3 regions of the Bacillus sp. VA13 genome follow, and region 2 is predicted to be linked to each of the others. Evidence: riboswitches for the same ligand, from Rfam matches in the RefSeq annotation. Region 2 holds a riboswitch; each other region holds the start of a gene.
What was found. Region 2 has a riboswitch for S-adenosylmethionine ahead of metE (5-methyltetrahydropteroyltriglutamate--homocysteine S-methyltransferase). Riboswitches for the same ligand answer to the same signal wherever they lie in the genome.

Region 1: linked by a shared signal. The riboswitch ahead of AC0C66_RS14015 (bifunctional homocysteine S-methyltransferase/methylenetetrahydrofolate reductase) and the one ahead of metE (5-methyltetrahydropteroyltriglutamate--homocysteine S-methyltransferase) in region 2 are both predicted to bind S-adenosylmethionine.
Region 3: linked by a shared signal. The riboswitch ahead of AC0C66_RS02005 (2-hydroxyacid dehydrogenase) and the one ahead of metE (5-methyltetrahydropteroyltriglutamate--homocysteine S-methyltransferase) in region 2 are both predicted to bind S-adenosylmethionine.

The regions. Positions count from the first base shown of each region.
Region 1 is NZ_JBVQPP010000003.1:395,279-398,555, reverse strand. It holds gene AC0C66_RS14015 (bifunctional homocysteine S-methyltransferase/methylenetetrahydrofolate reductase) at 1-1,746, opposite strand, end outside; SAM riboswitch class I at 1,837-1,954, opposite strand; gene AC0C66_RS14010 (YajQ family cyclic di-GMP-binding protein) at 2,062-2,553, opposite strand; partial or broken gene AC0C66_RS14005 (CvfB family protein) at 2,652-3,277, shown strand, end outside.
Region 2 is NZ_JBVQPP010000003.1:196,840-200,116, reverse strand. It holds gene metE (5-methyltetrahydropteroyltriglutamate--homocysteine S-methyltransferase) at 1-1,335, opposite strand, end outside; SAM riboswitch class I at 1,463-1,618, opposite strand; gene isp (serine protease Isp) at 1,750-2,709, opposite strand; gene rsbRB (RsbT co-antagonist RsbRB) at 2,932-3,277, shown strand, end outside.
Region 3 is NZ_JBVQPP010000001.1:486,887-490,163, forward strand. It holds gene AC0C66_RS02000 (FGGY-family carbohydrate kinase) at 1-470, opposite strand, end outside; gene AC0C66_RS02005 (2-hydroxyacid dehydrogenase) at 488-1,513, opposite strand; SAM riboswitch class I at 1,607-1,698, opposite strand; gene AC0C66_RS02010 (molybdopterin oxidoreductase family protein) at 1,846-3,277, shown strand, end outside.

The DNA of each region.
Region 1 (3,277 bases), 200 kb from region 2:
CAAGTAGATGCCGTTAAACAGCTCGCATGCCGTATCCAACAGGGAGCGTGCAATCGCAAGGCCTTCCGCTTTTTGTTTCTCTTTATCCTCGCCGGCGAGGGCCATTTTTTCGCGAATAGAGTCAGATAGCTTAATGCCCGGAATTTCATTGTGGATGAATTCAGCATTTCGGCTGCTTGTGAGTGGCATAATGCCGATATAGATCGGTGTCTTCAGATGCTTTGTTTCGTTATGGATATCGACAAGCTGCTGCTCGGAATAGACAGGCTGTGAAACGAAATAATCGGCGCCGCAATCTATTTTTTTCTCCAGCCGTTTTACCGCTTTATCCAGATGGCGGACATTAGGATTAAATGCGGCGGCGACTGAGAAATTCGTTTTCTTGCCAAGCGGTTTTCCAGACAGGGACAGTCCTTCGTTGAATTGTTTGATCAGCCTGATTAAATCAAAGGATGTTAAATCATACACAGACGTCGCACCCGGAAAATCCCCGATTTTAGAAGGATCGCCCGTAATGGCCAGCACGTCATTCAGCCCTAACGTATCCAGACCCATTAAATGTGACTGCAAGCCGATAATATTTCGGTCACGGCATGTAATATGGACAAGAGAGCGCATATCGAGCTGTTGCTTCACAAGGGCGCCGCAGGCAACATTGCTGATCCGCGGAGTAGCCAGGGAATTGTCAGCGAGGGTCAGGGCGTCGATTCCCGCTTCTTTTAATTCAGCAGCAGCAGACAGAAATTTGTCGAAACTCAATTTTTTCGGCGGGTCCAGCTCTACGATAATGGAGCGTTTTTCCGCTGCGATCTCATTCAGGCCGGGCTCTGTCCGCTCATGCTGAACAGAAATGAATTCCTTCGCCCGGGTTTTGACTTCTTTTTCTGTAATCGGAGCAAGCCCGCCAACCGCTTCTGCCATCGCCTGGATGTGATTCGGCGTGGTGCCGCAGCAGCCGCCGATAATCCGCGCGCCTTGCTTGCGGAATTCTGACGCGCTGTTTTGAAAATACGTGTCGTCTGTTTCATAGACGAGCCGGCCTTCTTCAAGCGAGGGAAGACTGCTGTTCGGATAAACTGATAAGAACACGTCATCAAAAATCGGCACTTCGCTAAGCGCTTCAATCATGTGATAAGGGCCGAGCCGGCAGTTAATGCCGACGATATCAGCTCCGAGATCCGCGATCGATCGCAATGCTTCAGAAAGCAGTGTTCCGTCCTGCAGTACGCCTTGCTCATGCATGGAGACATTCAGCATAATCGGAAGGCCAGTCTCTTTGCGCGCGATTTTTAGCACTTCACGGGCTTCTTCCAAATCATAATACGTTTCTAACAGCAAGCCATCTGGCTCTTCATGCAGCAGCAGGTACAGCTGCTCGCGAAAGCTGCGTTTGATTTCGTCAAGGCTGTACGCGTTTTTATTAAAGGTACGGATGCCGCCCATCGTCCCCAGCACGTACGCATCGCCTGCTGAAGCCCGCGCGATTTTTACCGCCTCCTGATTCATTTTTTTGATGTCATCCTCAAGCCCGTGTCTGGATAATTTAATATAATTGGCCCCGTACGTATTTGTTTGAATGATGTTGGCTCCAGCCTCAACGTACGCTTTATGTATGCGCTGAATTTCCTCCGGCTTTGAAATGTTGAGCTCCTCAAAGCACCTGTCAATGCCATAGGAGTAGAGGAGCGTCCCCATGGCGCCGTCGCCAATTAACACCTGTTTTTGCAAATCTTCTAAAAGTCCCATTGTTTGCCTCCTTTATTCACATTCAGCAAGGAAAAAAGAGAAATAAAAAAAGTCCTCTTAAGAAGAAGACTTTGTCAGTGATTTTGTCTCTTCTTATCTTCCAAGCTGTTCGAGCTTGCTGGATTTAGCACCTTGGTCATGGCTGATCGCCATTACACCGGTTGCTGAAGCTTCGTCGGGCCAGTCCCTCTGCTTCTCTTGATAAGAACGGATATAAAATTTTCGTGTTCAGGAAGTGCCCTAAAGATGCCTGGCATTTTCCCTTTCTCCAAATTTACCGAAAATAAAGACAATAATCAATAGGATTCAGAAAATTTATCTGAAATTTATAAATTGAACGTCAATTGGCAGATCCGCGCCCCGCACTGCTGTGATAATCTGCTGCAGGTCATCCTTGTTTTTTCCGGTGACGCGCACTTGATCATCCTGCACTTGAGACTTTATTTTCAGTCCGGAGTTTTTGATGATGGTATTGATTTTTTTGGCGTTGTCCTTGTCAATGCCTTGAACAAGTTTTGCACGCTGGCGCACCGTTCCGCCTGACGCGCTTTCAACCTTGCCGTAATCAATGTTTTTTGTCGGCACGTTTCGTTTAATTAATTTACTGACCAGTACATCTTTCAGCTGGCTTAATTTAAATTCGTCATCAGAAACGAGGACAAGCTCCTCTTTATCTAAAGAAATGTCGCTTTTGCTTCCTTTAAAGTCATAGCGTGTGCTGATTTCTTTCAGTGCGATTTGAATCGCATTTTGCACTTCGGGCAATTCCACCTTTGATACAATATCAAATGAACTTTCTTTTGCCATATGAAAACCTCCATAACATTTAACTTATGTGTTGATTATAGTAGAATAAAGAGAAACTTCCAACAGAACAAAGAATCAATTTGTGATGATTGGAAAAAATGTTAACAGAATCCGCAGAAAAATAAGCGGAACAGGAAGGACGATAGCATGAGACCAGGGCAGCAATTAACCTTGAGTATAGATCACCAAACTGACTTCGGTTACTTTTTAACCGACGGAGAAGATACGATTCTCTTACATAACAGTGAAATAACTGAGGATATCGAAGACAGAGATGAGGTAGAGGTCTTTATATACGTGGACCAGCAGGAAAGACTTGCGGCCACGATGAAAATTCCGGTCATCAGCGCTGATGAGTACGGCTGGGTCGAAGTGGTGGATAAAGTGGAAGATATGGGCGTTTTCGTTGATGTCGGCTTATCTAAGGATGCGCTTGTTGCAACTGAGCATTTGCCGCCATACGAGGATGTCTGGCCGCAAAAAGGGGATAAGCTCTACTGTATGCTGAAAGTGACGAACCGGGGGCGCATGTTTGCGAAACCAGCGCCTGAAGATATCATCAGCGAACTGTTTACCGACGCTTCAGAAGATCTGATGAATAAAGAGCTGACAGGTACGGTGTACAGATTAATCGCAACGGGTTCATTCATCATCACAGACGACGGTATCCGCGGTTTTATCCATCCGTCAGAAAGAAAAGAGGAGCCAAGACTCGGCTCAAGAA
Region 2 (3,277 bases):
CCGCACTTCAGCAGACTGCGGGAAGCTTCCGATCGTAGTTGTCGGCAAAAGCGGAAGGCCGAGAGAGTCATTTTGCAGGGCTAAACGTTCTTCAAACGGAATCGGGCGTTTGAAGTCTTTATCGGTTAATTGCTCAAGTTCTTTCTTTTGTTCAGAATTTGCGCCTGTTGCAAACTGTTTGAGCGCCTGAATATCAGCTTTCGCCTGCTGAATCTGTTCGCTGATCGCCGCTTTTCCTGATACTAAACCTTCTTTCAAAGCTGTCAGCTCGGCTAGTTTTTCTTTTGCGTAGGATAATCCGTTCAGCAGATCCTTTTCCAAATGCTCATCAGGGTGCTTCGCTACCGGAACATGCAGCAGGCTGCTGGAAGGCTGAATCCACAGTTCATCAACCTTTGCAATGCTGAGAATATCAAGAACGGCATCGAGACGTTCTTCAAGATCCGCTTTCCAAATGTTGCGTCCGTCGATAACGCCGGCTGCCAGCACTTTGTCTGTTGGGAATCCGTGTGTTTTCAGCTGTTCCAGGTTTCTGCCTTTATCATGAACGAAATCAAGGCCAATTCCCTGTACCGGGTAAGAGATCAGCTCTTCATAAGCATCAACAGAATCAAAATACGTCTGCAAAAGCACATTCAAGGATGAAAGCTCGTTAGTCATGCTTTCAAATAATTCTTTTGCGCCGCGGACATCTTTGGCAGAAGCTGTAACAAGCGCCGGCTCATCGATTTGAACCCATTTTACGCCTTCTTCTTCCAGCTCTTTCAGAAGCTGTACATATAACGGCACAAGGCGTTTTTGGATCGCTTTTGCTTCAGACGGTTCATAGCCTTTAGCAAGCGTGACGAACGTATAAGGGCCGACAATCACAGGTTTTGTTTCAACGCCGTATTCCTGTTTGATCCGGCGGTAATCTGTGAGCTGTTTGTTTCTTGTCAGGCGGAATTCAATGCTCTCGTCATATTCCGGAACGATGTAATGGTAATTTGTATTAAACCATTTTGTCATTTCACTGGATACGGCGTCTTTTATTCCGCGGGCGATAGCAAAGTATGTATCGGTAGCGTCAGTCAAATGTCTGAACCGTTTCGGAATCCAGTTGAAGCTGACTGCTGTGTCGAGTACATGGTCATACTGTGTGAAATCAGAAACAGGCACAACATCAATCTGCTGGTCAATTTGTGTTTTTGCTGCGGATAAAAATAGGTCGTCGATTTGCTTTAAAAACGTATCTTTATCAGTGCTGCCTTTCCAATACGCTTCAAGTGCTTTTTTCCATTCTCTGTTCAGTCCAATTCTCGGGAATCCTACATTCGATGTTTTGATGGTTGTCATTGTTTCTCCTCCTTTATATGTAAAACACTCTCGTTAACCCGCGGATACAGGCCGCTAAGAGGTTTTCTCACAATAAAAAGCCTCTTTCCCATGAGAGAAAGAGGCTTTTCTGCGTAAAACACTGCCTCTCTCATCTCTCAGACACAATCTGATGGAATTAGCACCGTGCCTTATGAGACATCAGTCTCGGCGCGAAAAGCAGTGCGCCCCATTTCACAATGGAATTACGGTCGGTTGCTGTTGGGGTCAAAAGGCCAATCCCTCGCCCAACTCTCGATAAGAGAAAATGTTATTAATTTTTTGAAAAGTTGAATCATTTGTTGGTAATCTTAACAGTAATTCAAATTCGCTGTCAACATAGAATTTGAAATTTTATTTACAATATTTGGTTTATGTTATATAAGAAAAATAATTTTATAGGGTCATCAAATGTGATTGCTCTGCTCTTTCTGCCAGCTCATCAGGAGCAGTTAAATACAGGAATCCATTGCCTGCCAGCGTTTTAGCAATATCAAGCGGAAGAGTCCTGCGGATCAGCTGTGCATAAACCTCAGATTCAGAAAGCTTTCTTTGAAATGATTCTTCTTCATAGCTTTTGATTAAAGCAAGCGCTCCGCTGACATGGGGAGCAGCCATTGAAGTGCCGGTAAGCTTACCGTACTTCTTGTTAGGAAGAGTGGATAAGATATTTTCTCCGGGAGCCACAAGGTCAATCTCTTTATTCGCGTTAGAAAATTCTGATAATTCTCGCGCTACCGAAACAGATCCGACCGCGATGACTTCATTATAAGCCGCAGGGTAGGAAAGCTCTTCTGTGCGTTCGTCTCCGTCACCCTCATTTCCCGCTGCGCAAACGACAAGCACTCCGTTTTTGACGGCGTTTTTCACTGCTTCTGCCAGCTCTGGCACATCGCTTGGTCCGCCAAGGGACATTGAGATGATATCGACTTTCTGTTCCACCGCGTAGTTAATGCCGTTAATAATCCATTCGTATTGTCCGCTGCCGTTTTCACCGCCAAGAACCTTCACAATCAATAGGCTTGCCTCAGGCGCGACCCCGGTAATGCCGCCGTTTGAATCGTTAGCTGCAATTGTTCCAGCGACGTGTGTGCCATGTCCGTTGTAGTCGGAGATCGCATCTTCCTTGCCGCCGTCATCATCCGTGAAGTTCTTTCCGCCGATGATTTGGTTCTTTAAATCAGGATGGCTTGTGTCGCAGCCCGTATCCAATACAGCAATTTTTACATTTTTGCCTTTTACCCCTTTTGCCCACATTTCTGGCGCCTTAATCACTTTAATGCCCTCAGGAAGCTCGTTTACATCCATGATCTGCTCATTCGTCACATACGGGATCAAGCGGATTTCACCATTCATAAAAAAGCCCTCCTTTTTTATGCTTTCAAGTGGATTCAAGGGTGTTGCCTCATATTATATGAAAAAAACAACCGCTCGGACAGAGCCATTTGAAGCATTTTGAAAAAATAGGATACAACCCAAAGAATTAGTAATTTTCAAAATATTGGATGGCTTCAGCATGTATGACTGGGATTCAGCTGTTAGTCAAGTTATAATAGTGTTGGGGAAAGGAGCAGTGTGATGAAACTGAATGAAAAATTATATGCATTTTTTTCAGAACATGTTGAACAAATGGCCGAGGAATGGATTGAAACGATGGAGGAAAGCGATCCGAATTCGCTTTACGCCTTACATAATGCTTCTGTAACGGAAGAATTGAAAGAGCAGGATAGAGAATTTTATCGGCATCTGAATTACATGTATGTTTTACCGGAAAAACAATTTCTCGAAGAATTTCAAGAGTGGGTCATTGAGCTGACGAACGATCAAAAGCATCTTGACACTCCGGTTCAGTATGTCATTCGGGAGTTTATGAGAAACCGGAGATTATATACGAAGTATTTTGAGAAGTTCGCAGAAGAAAACG
Region 3 (3,277 bases), on a different contig from region 2:
ATGCTTGTAAAACTAGCAGTCTTTTCCCATAAAAAGGGCTGACGCTGTTTTAAACCATAAAGCTTGAGCGCAGAAAAAAGTGCAGTCGGGAGGCGGCCTGTGCGGATGTATATTTCTTCCTGATTGGGTATACTCTCCTCCCACTCACGGCCGCGATTATCAATGTTCGGCAGCCCGAGAAAAGAGTCGCCATTTTGATCGATCAGAACAATCCCCTGTCTTTGACTTGTCGATGTCAAACCAATAATGTCAATATCACCTGAACGAGAAAGCGCACGTTTTGCCAGTTTCATCACTTGCTTCCACAGCACCTGAGGAGAAAAATAACGGCTGTCCGGGTAAAGCGTCTCGGTAGCATACACGATGTCCTCCCTTTCAACCGTTTGAACGCTGCCCGATACACTTACGACCGCTACTCTCGCATTCCCTGTGCCGATATCAAAAACGAGATAGCCTTTTTGTTTTTTCATTCCTGTAACCTCCTCTCTTAAACCTCTGTTTTCAGCTCATCTTTGTTATACAGTGTCGGAATATTAAGAGTTTTTTCAACCTTCCACTTTTTGAGGGCTTCGTTCAGGATCGTCACGTGATGATCTTCTACTTCAAAGGTTGCTCCAGCGAGATGCGGTGTTGCCAGAACATTAGGCAATGAAATGTATTCGTAATCTGATTCCTCTGGAGGTTCATGATAAAAAACGTCTAAAATCGCTCCTCTGATTTTTTGTTCTTTTAATACAGATAAAAGATCTTCACGGTTTACCACAACTGCTCTTGAAGTATTGACGAAAATCGCACTCTCTTTCATCAGATCAAAATACTTCCGATCAATAAGTCTCAGTGTTTTCTCAGTACGAGGCAGATGGACAGAAACGATATCACTGTCTGAAAACACCGTTTTGAGAGATACTTTTTCATACAGCGGATGATCGTCTTGTACGTATGGATCGTAATACTTTACTTTACAGTCAAACGCTGTCAGCAGTTTTGCAATCCTTTGACCAACCGCGCCGAACCCAACCATGCCGACCGTTTTTCCCGTTAATTCGTTCCCTTTAAATTTGACATAAGCCTGCAAGTAATCGCTGTCCCATTTTCCATCCTTCAGCCATTGATTAGAGGAGCTGGTATGGCGGAGAAAGGAAATCACATTACCGATAAACATTTCAGCAACCGCTTGTGCATTCCGCCCGGGTGTATAGAAAACGGGTATACCTCTTTTTGATGCTGCGGCCACATCCACATTGGATGGCATTCCTCTGCACACGCCCACAAATGAAAGTTCTGGAACAGATGCAAATACGCTGTCTGTTACTTGATCAAGCTCAGTAATCAAGCCTGTCGCATTTGTTGCTTTTAGCAGCTGAATGAGTTCATCTTCCCCGTATGCCCGGCCTTGTTCCTTCCAGGGATGATAAGTAACTGAGCCGAACAATTTTTCAAGCTCTTTTCGTCCTTCTTCGTTGTACGGTGCCGTAACCAAAACCGTCATGGTGCAAAACATCCTTTTCATCATATTTTTTCATAAAAAAATCTCTTTCCGAAGATGGAAAGAGATTCATGTATAAGCGTGCCCTGTTTACAGACAGACGCTGGTATAAACCTTGCTTTCCTATCTTTCAAGCTGACGCTTGCTGGAATTGGCACAATAATGTTGCCGAGGTTTCATAGGGCCAGTCCCTCCACCTCTCTGGATAGAAAATGTTGAGTATGTAATTTTCAGAATGAAGAATACGTTTATCATAAAGAAGTCTCAGATTGATGTCAATCTCTTTTTTCAGAATTGACGTTATCATCCGAAATGTTATAATTCTTACAAAATATCTAACTAGAGAGAGGAACTGGGCCATGAAATCTTTTGCCACACAACAAAACGGCATTTTTAAATCCGTTTGCTCGCTTGACTGCCCGGATCAGTGCGGATTGTTAATACATAAAAAAGACGGAAAAATTGTGAAAGTCCAAGGTGATCCTGATCATCCTGTCACAGCCGGAAACATATGCAACAAAGTCCGAAACATGACGGAGCGCATCTATGATGAAAAGCGGCTGACTACACCGCTTAAACGGACAGGTGCGAAAGGCCAAGCGATATTCGAACCGATTTCTTGGGAAGAGGCAATCGATACCATTACCTCCCGCTGGAAACAGCTGATTGATGAAGAGGGAGCTGAAAGCATACTTCCGTACAGCTTTTACGGAAATATGGGGAAATTAACAGCTGAAGGTATGGACCGCCGCTTCTTTTACCGCATGGGTTCGAGCCAGCTCGAAAGGACGATTTGCAGCAAAGCAGGATCAGAGGGCTATAAATATACAATGGGTATAAGTGCGGGAATTGATCCTGAGAAAACCATTCATACGAAACTATTTATTTTTTGGGGAATCAACGCGGTCAGTACAAATATGCACCAAATTACTATCGCCCAAAAAGCACGAAAACAAGGTGCCAAAATTGTCGTGATTGATGTTCATAAAAACCAGACAGGACGTCTTGCAGATTGGTTTATTCCCATAAAACCCGGAACCGACAGCGCACTTGCTCTTGGCATCATGCACATCTTATTTAAAGAAAACCTTCATGATGAAGCATTTCTGTCTGAATACACAGTCGGCTATGAAGAGCTCCGTGAACACGTGAAACAGTATGATCCGGAAAAGGTATCACTGATCACCGGTGTCAGCACCGAAGATATGTATCAGCTGGCAAGAATGTACGGCGAAACCTCCCCTGCTTTTATTAGAATCGGAAACGGACTTCAACACCACGATAACGGCGGGATGATTGTACGGACGATTGCCTGTCTTCCGGCGGTTACTGGCCAATGGCTGCACACAGGGGGCGGCGCAATTAAGCATAACAGCGGAATTTTAGAATATAACACAAATGCCTTGCAGCGGCCTGACTTACTGAAGGGGCGCACACCGAGATCATTTAATATGAATCAGCTGGGCAAAGTGCTTTTGGAAACAGATCCGCCGATTCGTTCTCTTTTTATTTACGGGACGAATCCAGCCGTTGTCGCTCCAGAAGCGAATAAAGTCAGACAGGGCTTGCTGCGGGAAGACTTGTTTACTGTGGTTCATGATTTATTTTTAACGGAAACGGCTGCATATGCGGACATTGTACTGCCTGCAACATCCGCTTTTGAAAATACTGATTTTTATACCTCCTACTGGCACCATTACATTCAGCTTCAGCAGCCAGTGATTGAGAAATATGGAGAAAGCAAGTCTAACACCGAGGTGTTCCGATTACTGGCTGAAGCAATGGGGTTCA